DNA from 2 places in the Paenibacillus sp. PvR098 genome. Region 1 is predicted to be linked to the other one. Evidence: a T-box and tRNA genes for the amino acid it is inferred to sense, from the RefSeq annotation. Region 1 holds a T-box; the other holds one or more tRNA genes.
What was found. The T-box of region 1 lies ahead of trpS (tryptophan--tRNA ligase). A T-box ahead of a tRNA ligase gene usually reads a tRNA of that ligase, here a tRNA-Trp.
Positions count from the first base shown of each region.

Region 2: it encodes a tRNA-Trp, which carries the amino acid that the T-box ahead of trpS (tryptophan--tRNA ligase) is inferred to sense. The anticodon was not compared.

Region 1 is NZ_JAFIBU010000001.1:2,240,950-2,245,339, reverse strand. It holds gene JOE45_RS11195 (TIGR03943 family putative permease subunit) at 1-251, opposite strand, end outside; gene JOE45_RS11190 (permease) at 281-1,366, opposite strand; T-box leader at 1,487-1,771, shown strand; gene trpS (tryptophan--tRNA ligase) at 1,834-2,823, shown strand; gene JOE45_RS11180 (DUF5325 family protein) at 2,878-3,054, opposite strand; gene JOE45_RS11175 (alpha/beta-type small acid-soluble spore protein) at 3,204-3,431, shown strand; gene JOE45_RS11170 (metal-dependent hydrolase) at 3,623-4,390, opposite strand, start outside.
Region 2 is NZ_JAFIBU010000001.1:4,110,727-4,115,116, reverse strand. It holds gene glpX (class II fructose-bisphosphatase) at 1-62, shown strand, start outside; gene JOE45_RS20355 (sulfite exporter TauE/SafE family protein) at 139-957, shown strand; gene JOE45_RS23680 (hypothetical protein) at 1,157-1,345, opposite strand; gene JOE45_RS23675 (polysaccharide deacetylase family protein) at 1,501-2,097, shown strand; tRNA gene JOE45_RS20345 (tRNA-Leu) at 2,161-2,240, opposite strand; tRNA gene JOE45_RS20340 (tRNA-Arg) at 2,256-2,329, opposite strand; tRNA gene JOE45_RS20335 (tRNA-Leu) at 2,347-2,435, opposite strand; tRNA gene JOE45_RS20330 (tRNA-Cys) at 2,444-2,517, opposite strand; tRNA gene JOE45_RS20325 (tRNA-Gly) at 2,524-2,598, opposite strand; tRNA gene JOE45_RS20320 (tRNA-Gln) at 2,650-2,721, opposite strand; tRNA gene JOE45_RS20315 (tRNA-His) at 2,738-2,813, opposite strand; tRNA gene JOE45_RS20310 (tRNA-Trp) at 2,833-2,906, opposite strand; tRNA gene JOE45_RS20305 (tRNA-Tyr) at 2,915-3,000, opposite strand; tRNA gene JOE45_RS20300 (tRNA-Thr) at 3,016-3,091, opposite strand; tRNA gene JOE45_RS20295 (tRNA-Phe) at 3,099-3,174, opposite strand; tRNA gene JOE45_RS20290 (tRNA-Asp) at 3,224-3,300, opposite strand; tRNA gene JOE45_RS20285 (tRNA-Met) at 3,352-3,428, opposite strand; tRNA gene JOE45_RS20280 (tRNA-Val) at 3,444-3,519, opposite strand; tRNA gene JOE45_RS20275 (tRNA-Glu) at 3,537-3,611, opposite strand; tRNA gene JOE45_RS20270 (tRNA-Ser) at 3,628-3,716, opposite strand; tRNA gene JOE45_RS20265 (tRNA-Asn) at 3,721-3,796, opposite strand; rRNA gene rrf (5S ribosomal RNA) at 3,802-3,918, opposite strand; rRNA gene JOE45_RS20255 (23S ribosomal RNA) at 3,979-4,390, opposite strand, start outside.

The sequences.
Region 1 (4,390 bases):
GAGGGAAGATGGTCGTGGTCGCAATCGCAGGAGGCTTTTGACGAACCGGGAAAGGTTTTCACGCCCTGATAAATTTGGTATGCAGCTACGGCATAGAACGCGATAGCGGACCATTTGACATAATCGACCATGCGCGGCGCAATGTACAGGAGGATGAGGTCCGTTTTGACGAGATAGGCAATATAGACGGCAAAACCCAACAAAATGATCGCTTTTAACATATGATGCAGGCTAAGCACTCGAGGGTTCACGGCGTACACTCCTTGTTTGTAATTTACTTTTACATGAAAAAGATGTGTTCAAAAATCAGCGATGTCGCGAGTACGACAACAACAATCAAGACTGAGAGCAGAGCTACGAATCTGGCTCGGAAGGCGGCCAGCAGCATGAGTGTTCCTTTCACGTCGAGCATGGGTCCGAAGACGAGGAACGTCAGAAGCGAACCGGGCTGGAACGTGGTTGTAAAGGATGAAGCTACAAAGGCGTCGGATGTAGAACAGAGAGACAGGATGTAGCCTAGCGCCATCATAAACAGATGCGAGCTGACTTCCCCTTCTCCGATCGATACGAGGCTCTCGCGGGACATGAAGGTCTGAATGACGGCGGTGAGGAATGCTCCGAATATCAAATATTTGCCCATGTCGAAAAATTCGTCGGATGCATGACCGAGAATGGCGAACATGCGGCCTGGCTTGCTTTGGCCGTGCTCTTGGTGATGGTTATGGCCATGCACGTGGTCGTTCCGGTGCTCATGTTTGTGTGCTTCATGCGAATGGTCATGTCCGTGATCTTGACTGTGCGCGTGAACTGCTTTAGAGAACCCGCGCAGCGGATTGCTTTTGACGAAACGATAGATGATCAGACCGATGGTTGCAGCCACGATAAAGGCCAGCGCCATCCGTGAATAAGCGATCTCCGGCCGGCTGCGGAACGCCATGAAGGTCGAGGCGTACACGACCGGATTAATGATTGGACCCGCAAGAATGAATACGACAGCTATGTAAACCGGCATGCCTTTGAGGACCAGCCGGCGGATGACCGGAATCATGCCGCATTCGCACAGCGGGAAGATGATGCCCACCACGCAAGCGAAGATGACGCCGAGCACCGGATTTTTCGGAGTCAAGCGGCGGATCGTTTGCTCCGAGACGAACATCTGCAGCAGGGCGGCGACGAACACCCCAAGCAGGACAAAGGGCAGCGCCTCAAGAATAATGCTGATAAAGAGCGTTTTGAAATTTTGGATGCTGTCGGATGTGATGAACGAAAGGTCGGGCGGTTGTTTTTGGGTATAAATAAGAAAGAGCATCATTATGCACAGAACGGCAAGGATGTTGGTTACCCATCGATAAATAATCGTTTGCACTGGTCATGTCTCCTTGTATATCGTAATAATTATTATATAGTATGCGGTAGGAGACGTATATAGGACAAGATTTTAGGAATGAAGGTTGACAGCGGAAAGACGGTTCGGTACAATGACGTCTAATAAGCGATGATGGGAACAAGTAGGCGGGAGCAAGCTCTTCAGAGAGCCGGTGGAAGGTGTAAACCGGTGGGCGGCGGTCGTACGAATGGATCCTTGAGCTGATGGTTGAACGTGCGCTGGCGGGCCCTGTTCCGGGTAAGCAATGATTAATGTCCAGTACACTTGTATGCCGATCCGGCGTCTCCCCGTTACAGGAGTTTCAAGGCTCGTCATCCAGCTTCCGTGAATATCCGGGAGGCAGTCGAGCGAATTAGGGTGGTACCACGGTCTTTCGTCCCTTGCGGCGGAGGGCCTTTTTGTGTGGGAAAAAAGAATAGGTAATGTTAAAGGGAGGTAAACGAAACATGTCCAACCCAAGAGTGCTTTCAGGAATGCAGCCGAGCGGCCAGCTGACGCTGGGCAATTATATCGGTGCGCTGCAAAACTATGTCAGGCTTCAGCATACTCATGATTGTTATTTTATGGTGGTTGATTTGCACGCCATTACAGTCCCGCAGGATCCAGCTGCGCTTAAGGAGCAGACGGAGGCAGTTGCGGCGCTTTATTTGGCTTCGGGGATCGATCCGAAGCAGGCGACTGTATTTTTGCAATCGACCGTAGCCGCGCATGCGGAGCTCGGATGGCTGATGACAACGCTCACGTATATGGGCGAGCTGGAGCGAATGACGCAATTCAAAGATAAATCCGCAGGTAAGGAATCTGTAGGCGCAGGCTTGTTCACGTATCCTTCGCTGATGGCTGCCGATATTTTGCTGTACAACGCGGATCTGGTACCGGTAGGGGACGATCAAAAGCAGCACTTGGAGCTTACCCGCGATTTGGCTCAGCGCTTTAACGGACGTTACGGTGATACGTTCACCATACCAAAGCCTTACATTCCCGAGGTGGGGGCGCGCATTATGTCGCTCGACGATGGTTCTAAGAAGATGAGCAAGAGCAATCCGAACTCAGGCAGCTACATTGCCATGCTGGACGCGCCGGATGTGATCCGTAAAAAAATCAGCCGTGCCGTCACTGACTCCGGGCGTGAGGTGAAGTTCGATCCGCAGAACAAGCCGGAAGTCAGCAACCTCATCAGCATTTATTCGCAATGTGCAGGCAAATCAATCGGTGAAATCGAGGCACAATACGATGGACAGGGCTATGGGCCCTTTAAAAAAGATTTGGCCGAAGCCGTGGTTGCGGTGCTCGAGCCGATTCAGCAGCGGTACGCCGAAATCAGAGGATCCGGCGAGCTGCATGAGGTCTTGCGCCAAGGTAAGCAGAAGGCGGAAGCGGAAGCAGAGCGTGTACTCCGTCAAGTCAAAGAAAAAATGGGTTATGTGGTGCTGTAGTTTGGGTAAGGAGTCTGTCCGCGGCGGAAGGTTGAGTAGCCGCCCGGCAGGCTCCTATTCTTTTGATTTTCTCTGTTTCGCCTTTACTACAAATCCCGAGCCGATAAAAACTAAGGAAATAATCCCGAAAAGGATCGCCATCCAAGGCTTTCCTGCCGACATAAAGTAGCTAATGGATGCCAGCAGTGCCGTTCCGACTACTGCAAAAAACAATCCGAGTCCTTTACTCATAACGCATGACACCTGCCTTTCACGATAACATTTGAAACTTAAATTTTTTTTTCAAAAAATGCGTATAGATCTAAGGCTGTAACACATAATAAGCTTGCAAGCTTGCAAATACATCAAAGACATCATTCAATTGAAAGGAGTGCTTAACGATGGGTGCAGGACAATCTCGTAACAACAACATTTTGGTGGTACCACAAGCATCTCAAGCATTGGAACAATTGAAATATGAGGTAGCTCAAGAGCTGGGGATCCAAATTCCGCAAGATGGGTATTACGGTTATATGGCAACTCGCGACACCGGTGCAATTGGTGGACACATCACTCGCCGCCTGGTGCAAATCGCTGAGCAAACCCTTGCTGGTGGCCAAGTTCGCTAATAGTGAGAAGCTTCGTCAATATAAGCTCAGGGAGAAATCCTTGAGCTTTTTTGACGCGCTTCTAACAGGCGGGTACAAGCTCGATTCAAACAAAATAGCGGATCGAAGAGTACTTCATTCGACGCTTCTGACACAAATCCCTGCCTAAACGCCGCCATAAGCACCTAAATCCGCTATTTACTAAAAATAGCTTAATATAAATCCACGCGCAGCCTTTTCTCCAGACGGGATTCGCTGAGCCAACCGACATAGGAATCCAATGTATTGAACCTTTTGTCCATCATCAGGACGGCGACGAAAGGATATTGCTTGCGGTGCCGATATCTCACATCCGCCCAGCGAACCTCATACCCCCACGGGTGCTCTTTTACTTCGGCACAGGCATAGGAGGTGAAATACAAGAACGAGGCAATGTTCGGATGACTTTTGGAAGCATCGACGGCAGGGTGGGCGTCGCAAGTTACCCGGTCGATCCATTTGATTGCACCGTTCTTATATTCTCCTAACGTGAACCAGCCATCGGCTCCGTGCTTTATGATTTGCCAATGGTACAGATGCACCGTTGGAATCAACGTATATCGATCGCCGGGCTTATAAGACGAATCTTGTTTGTACAGCCGTGATTCGAGGTAATGGTGAACCCACGCCCTCCATATATAATAGACGGCAATACATACGTACAATAAAGGAAAGAGCACCTCGGGCCTTACAATATGAAGGGCCCACAAGAATATCGCCAGAACGTGGGACAAGAAAATGAACGGGTCGAAAATATGGATGATATTCCATGACACCCAGCGGCTCGAAAACGGTCTGAGTGCTTGCGTTCCATAGGTATTGAACAAATCCGTGAACACGTGGAAGACAACGGCAATGAATACCCACATCGTCACATGTGCCATGGGCAAATTGCCAAAAAACAGCCACAGCAAGCCGGAAATGAGCGCTGTCCAGATGAA
Region 2 (4,390 bases), 1.9 Mb from region 1:
CCATACGATTCATCCAATCGAGCCATTACTTGCCAAATAAACAATTACTTCAAGAAACTTAACCATAGGCCGATTGATTTCTTTCTTCCCTGTGTTACTATTTACGTAGACTAAAAATACATGGAAGAAGGAAACCAGATGAGTATTTTATTTTATACCGCTGTCGGATTGATTGCCGCCACGTTCGGAAGCTTGGTTGGCCTCGGCGGCGGTATTATTATTGTCCCTGCACTGTTTTATTTGGGACCATATTTTATCGGCGAATCCATTTCGATTGCAACCGCTGTAGGGACTTCGTTAGCCGTTCTCATTTTTACGGCTCTTTCTTCTACACTTACCTTTTTCAAACAAAAGCGCGTCGATTTTAAAAGCGGATGGCTCTTTTTCATCACTTGCGGTCCTGCAGCCATGCTTGGTTCGTACACAACGCAGTACGTCAATGCCAAGTCATTTCAGCTCGGCTTCGGAATATTTATGTTGTTTATGGCAGTACTCCTTATTCTTAGGGACTATATCAGACCGTTTGATATCAAGTGGAAAATGCAGCGAATTTATACGGATGGGAAAGGCCAAACCTTTCAATATGGATACAACGTTCTGCCGTTATTACTAATTGGTTTGGCAGTCGGATTCATTTCCGGGTTGTTTGGAGTTGGTGGGGGAGCCTTGCTTGTACCAGCCATGGTCATTTTGTTTCGCTATCCTCCCCATGTAGCCACCGCGACATCCATGTTCGTTATTTTACTATCTGCGATTATGGGAACCACTACTCACTTCGCTCTTGGAGAAGTGGATTTATGGATGGTACTCGGATTAGCCCCGACCGCCATTCTCGGAGGCTGGTTAGGAGCTGTGATTGCAAGCCGTCTTAGCAGCAAAAAGCTTCTCTGGGTGCTTCGTGTTACTTTCGTTTGCGTAGCCATCAAAATGATCTGGGAAGGCGCGTTGTTAGGCTAAGTACTTCCCTCTAATCGTAATATATTATAGCCGCACGGCACATTGTTCATAAAGGGATAAATCCTCTCCCCTTATCCAAAACTAAAAGGACTATTAGTTCAGTCAGTGGATGAGGGAGGAACCTTTATGTATCGACGTCCGATTGCGGCTTTTTTCTATGCTTTGATTTTTTGTATGCTATTTACTTCCTGTACTGCTGCTAATTCCAATCCGAATCTGCCCAACTCCAACGTACCTCAGTCGTATCAAACATTTCAGTTTCCCGAACGGGAACCATTTCCGGAACCACAAGAACCAAAGAGCCAACATTCAACCGAGGAACAGCCCCCTCCAGCGGCTTCACAACAACCAGCTGCCGTATCGGAAAAACCAGCAGCTCCCTCTCCATCTAAGCCCAAGTTAGCTCCTAAAGTAAAGGTAAAGAAAGATTCTCCAGCCCCGGAGAAACCAGCCAAGGAGACAACCAGCCGGAATAAAGCCTTAACGTTGTCCCAATTGGTTGAAAAATACCCAGACCTTTTACTGCTTAAAGGACGGGGGAGCTTGAAACAGGTTGCACTCACTTTCGATGATTCGCCAGATACACAGTTTACTCCTCAAGTACTGGATGTGCTCAAGCAATATAACGTCCGTGCCACATTCTTTCTTATAGGGTCACAAGCAGAGAAGTATCCGGAAATCGTTAAGCGAATCGTACGAGAAGGCCACGTGATCGGGAACCATTCTTATGATCATAAGCTGTTCACTAAATTAACTGATGAAAAGTTCAAAGCCCAGGTTCTGCAAACACAAAAAACTTTGAAGTCATTAATCGGATACACTCCCAGACTAATTCGACCGCCCTATGGAGAAATTAGCGAAAATCAGTTGTTGTGGGCTTCCCAACAAGGCTTTCGTATCGTCAATTGGAATGTTGATTCCCAAGATTGGAAGCAAATCAAACGAGATCAAGTCACTAACAATATTTTAAACCATGTGAAAACAGGCTCCATTGTTCTCCAGCATACCGGCGGCGGACCGGGGCAAAACTTGAGTGGAACAGTGGAGGCACTACCGACAGTCATACAGACACTGCAGTCTCGAGGGTATAAGCTCGTCACTTTGCCTGAGATGCTCCAAGTATCCAAGCAAATAAAATAAGCAAACTGCAGACAAAAAAATCCTAGAGAGCATATACTATGCTTTCTAGGATTTTAATTTTTATGCCGGTAGAGGGACTTGAACCCCCACGGTTTCCCTCACGATTTTGAGTCGCGCGCGTCTGCCAATTCCGCCATACCGGCATGTTAAAATACTTACGTGCCCTGAGAGATTCGAACTCCCGGCCTTTTGATTCGTAGTCAAACGCTCTATCCAGCTGAGCTAAGGGCACATATTCATTTTTTGGAGTGGTGCCGAAGACCAGACTTGAACTGGTACGGTAGTCACCTACCGCAGGATTTTAAGTCCTGTGCGTCTGCCGATTCCGCCACTCCGGCAAGAGAGTTGGAGGCGCCACCCAGACTCGAACTGGGGGTAAAGCTTTTGCAGAGCTCTGCCTTACCACTTGGCTATGGCGCCATATTATGGAGCGGAAGACGGGATTCGAACCCGCGACCCTCGCCTTGGCAAGGCGATGCTCTACCCCTGAGCCACTTCCGCATATTTTTTAATCGGACCCATGATGAAAAATAATCCCCCAGGGATCCATTACTGGGGATCTAGGATTCGAACCTAGGCATGACGGAGTCAAAGTCCGTTGCCTTACCGCTTGGCTAATCCCCAATATTCAGAAAAATAATGGGGCGATCGAAGGGAATTGAACCCTCGAATGTCGGATCCACAAACCGATGCGTTAACCACTTCGCCACGACCGCCATATTGAAATGTGAAAATTGGCAGGGGCAGCAGGAATCGAACCCACACCAAAGGTTTTGGAGACCTTTGTTCTACCTTTAAACTATGCCCCTATAAAAACTGGTGGAGGCTGATGGATTCGAACCACCGAACTCGGACGAGAACAGATTTACAGTCTGCTGCGTTTGGCCACTTCGCTAAGCCTCCATATGAAATTGTAACTGGTGCCGTCGAGAGGACTTGAACCCCCAACCTACTGATTACAAGTCAGTTGCTCTACCAATTGAGCTACAACGGCATAATCATGGTGGCTCGGGACGGAATCGAACCGCCGACACGAGGATTTTCAGTCCTCTGCTCTACCGACTGAGCTACCGAGCCATAATTATAATACATTTTATATTGCTTGTAAACCAATCTAAAAGATAAATGGCGGAGCCGACGGGATTCGAACCCGCGGTCTCCTGCGTGACAGGCAGGCATGTTAGGCCTCTACACCACGGCTCCACACATAACAGATATTTTCGAAGTGAGTTAGTATCTTCGAAAAATCTTAATTGGTTGCGGGGGCAGGATTTGAACCTGCGGCCTTCGGGTTATGAGCCCGACGAGCTACCGGGCTGCTCCACCCCGCGTCAGTAAGTCTTCTATGGTGGAGGCTGACGGGATCGAACCGCCGACCCTCTGCTTGTAAGGCAGATGCTCTCCCAGCTGAGCTAAGCCTCCATGGGATTTAAATATAATGGTGACCCGTAGGGGATTCGAACCCCTGTTACCTCCGTGAAAGGGAGGTGTCTTAACCCCTTGACCAACGGGCCTTACTAAAAAACTCTACGGAGAGAGAGGGATTCGAACCCTCGAGACGCTTGTGACGCCTACACGATTTCCAATCGTGCTCCTTCGGCCAGCTCGGACACCTCTCCAAAATGGCTCCCCGAACAGGACTCGAACCTGTGACAACTCGATTAACAGTCGAGTGCTCTACCAACTGAGCTATCAGGGAATAATGCTTGGCGACGTTCTACTCTCCCAGGACCCTGCGGTCCAAGTACCATCGACGCTGGAAGGCTTAACGTTCGTGTTCGGTATGGGTACGCGTGGTTCCCTTCCGCCATCATCACCAAACATATTCAGGTTTGCGCCCTGAAAACTGGATCGAAACAAAGCATGCTGAAGTTCATGTATTTGGATAAGCCCTCGACCGATTAGTATTCGTCAGCTCCACACGTTGCCGCGCTTCCACCCCGAACCTATCAACCTCGTCGTCTACAAGGGGTCTTACTAATTGGGAAATCTCATCTTGAGGGGGGCTTCACGCTTAGATGCTTTCAGCGCTTATCCCTTCCGTACTTAGCTATCCAGCCGTGCCTCTGGCGAGACAACTGGTACACCAGCGGTACGTCCATCCCGGTCCTCTCGTACTAAGGACAGCTCCTCTCAAATTTCCTACGCCCACGACAGATAGGGACCGAACTGTCTCACGACGTTCTGAACCCAGCTCGCGTACCGCTTTAATGGGCGAACAGCCCAACCCTTGGGACCTACTTCAGCCCCAGGATGCGATGAGCCGACATCGAGGTGCCAAACCTCCCCGTCG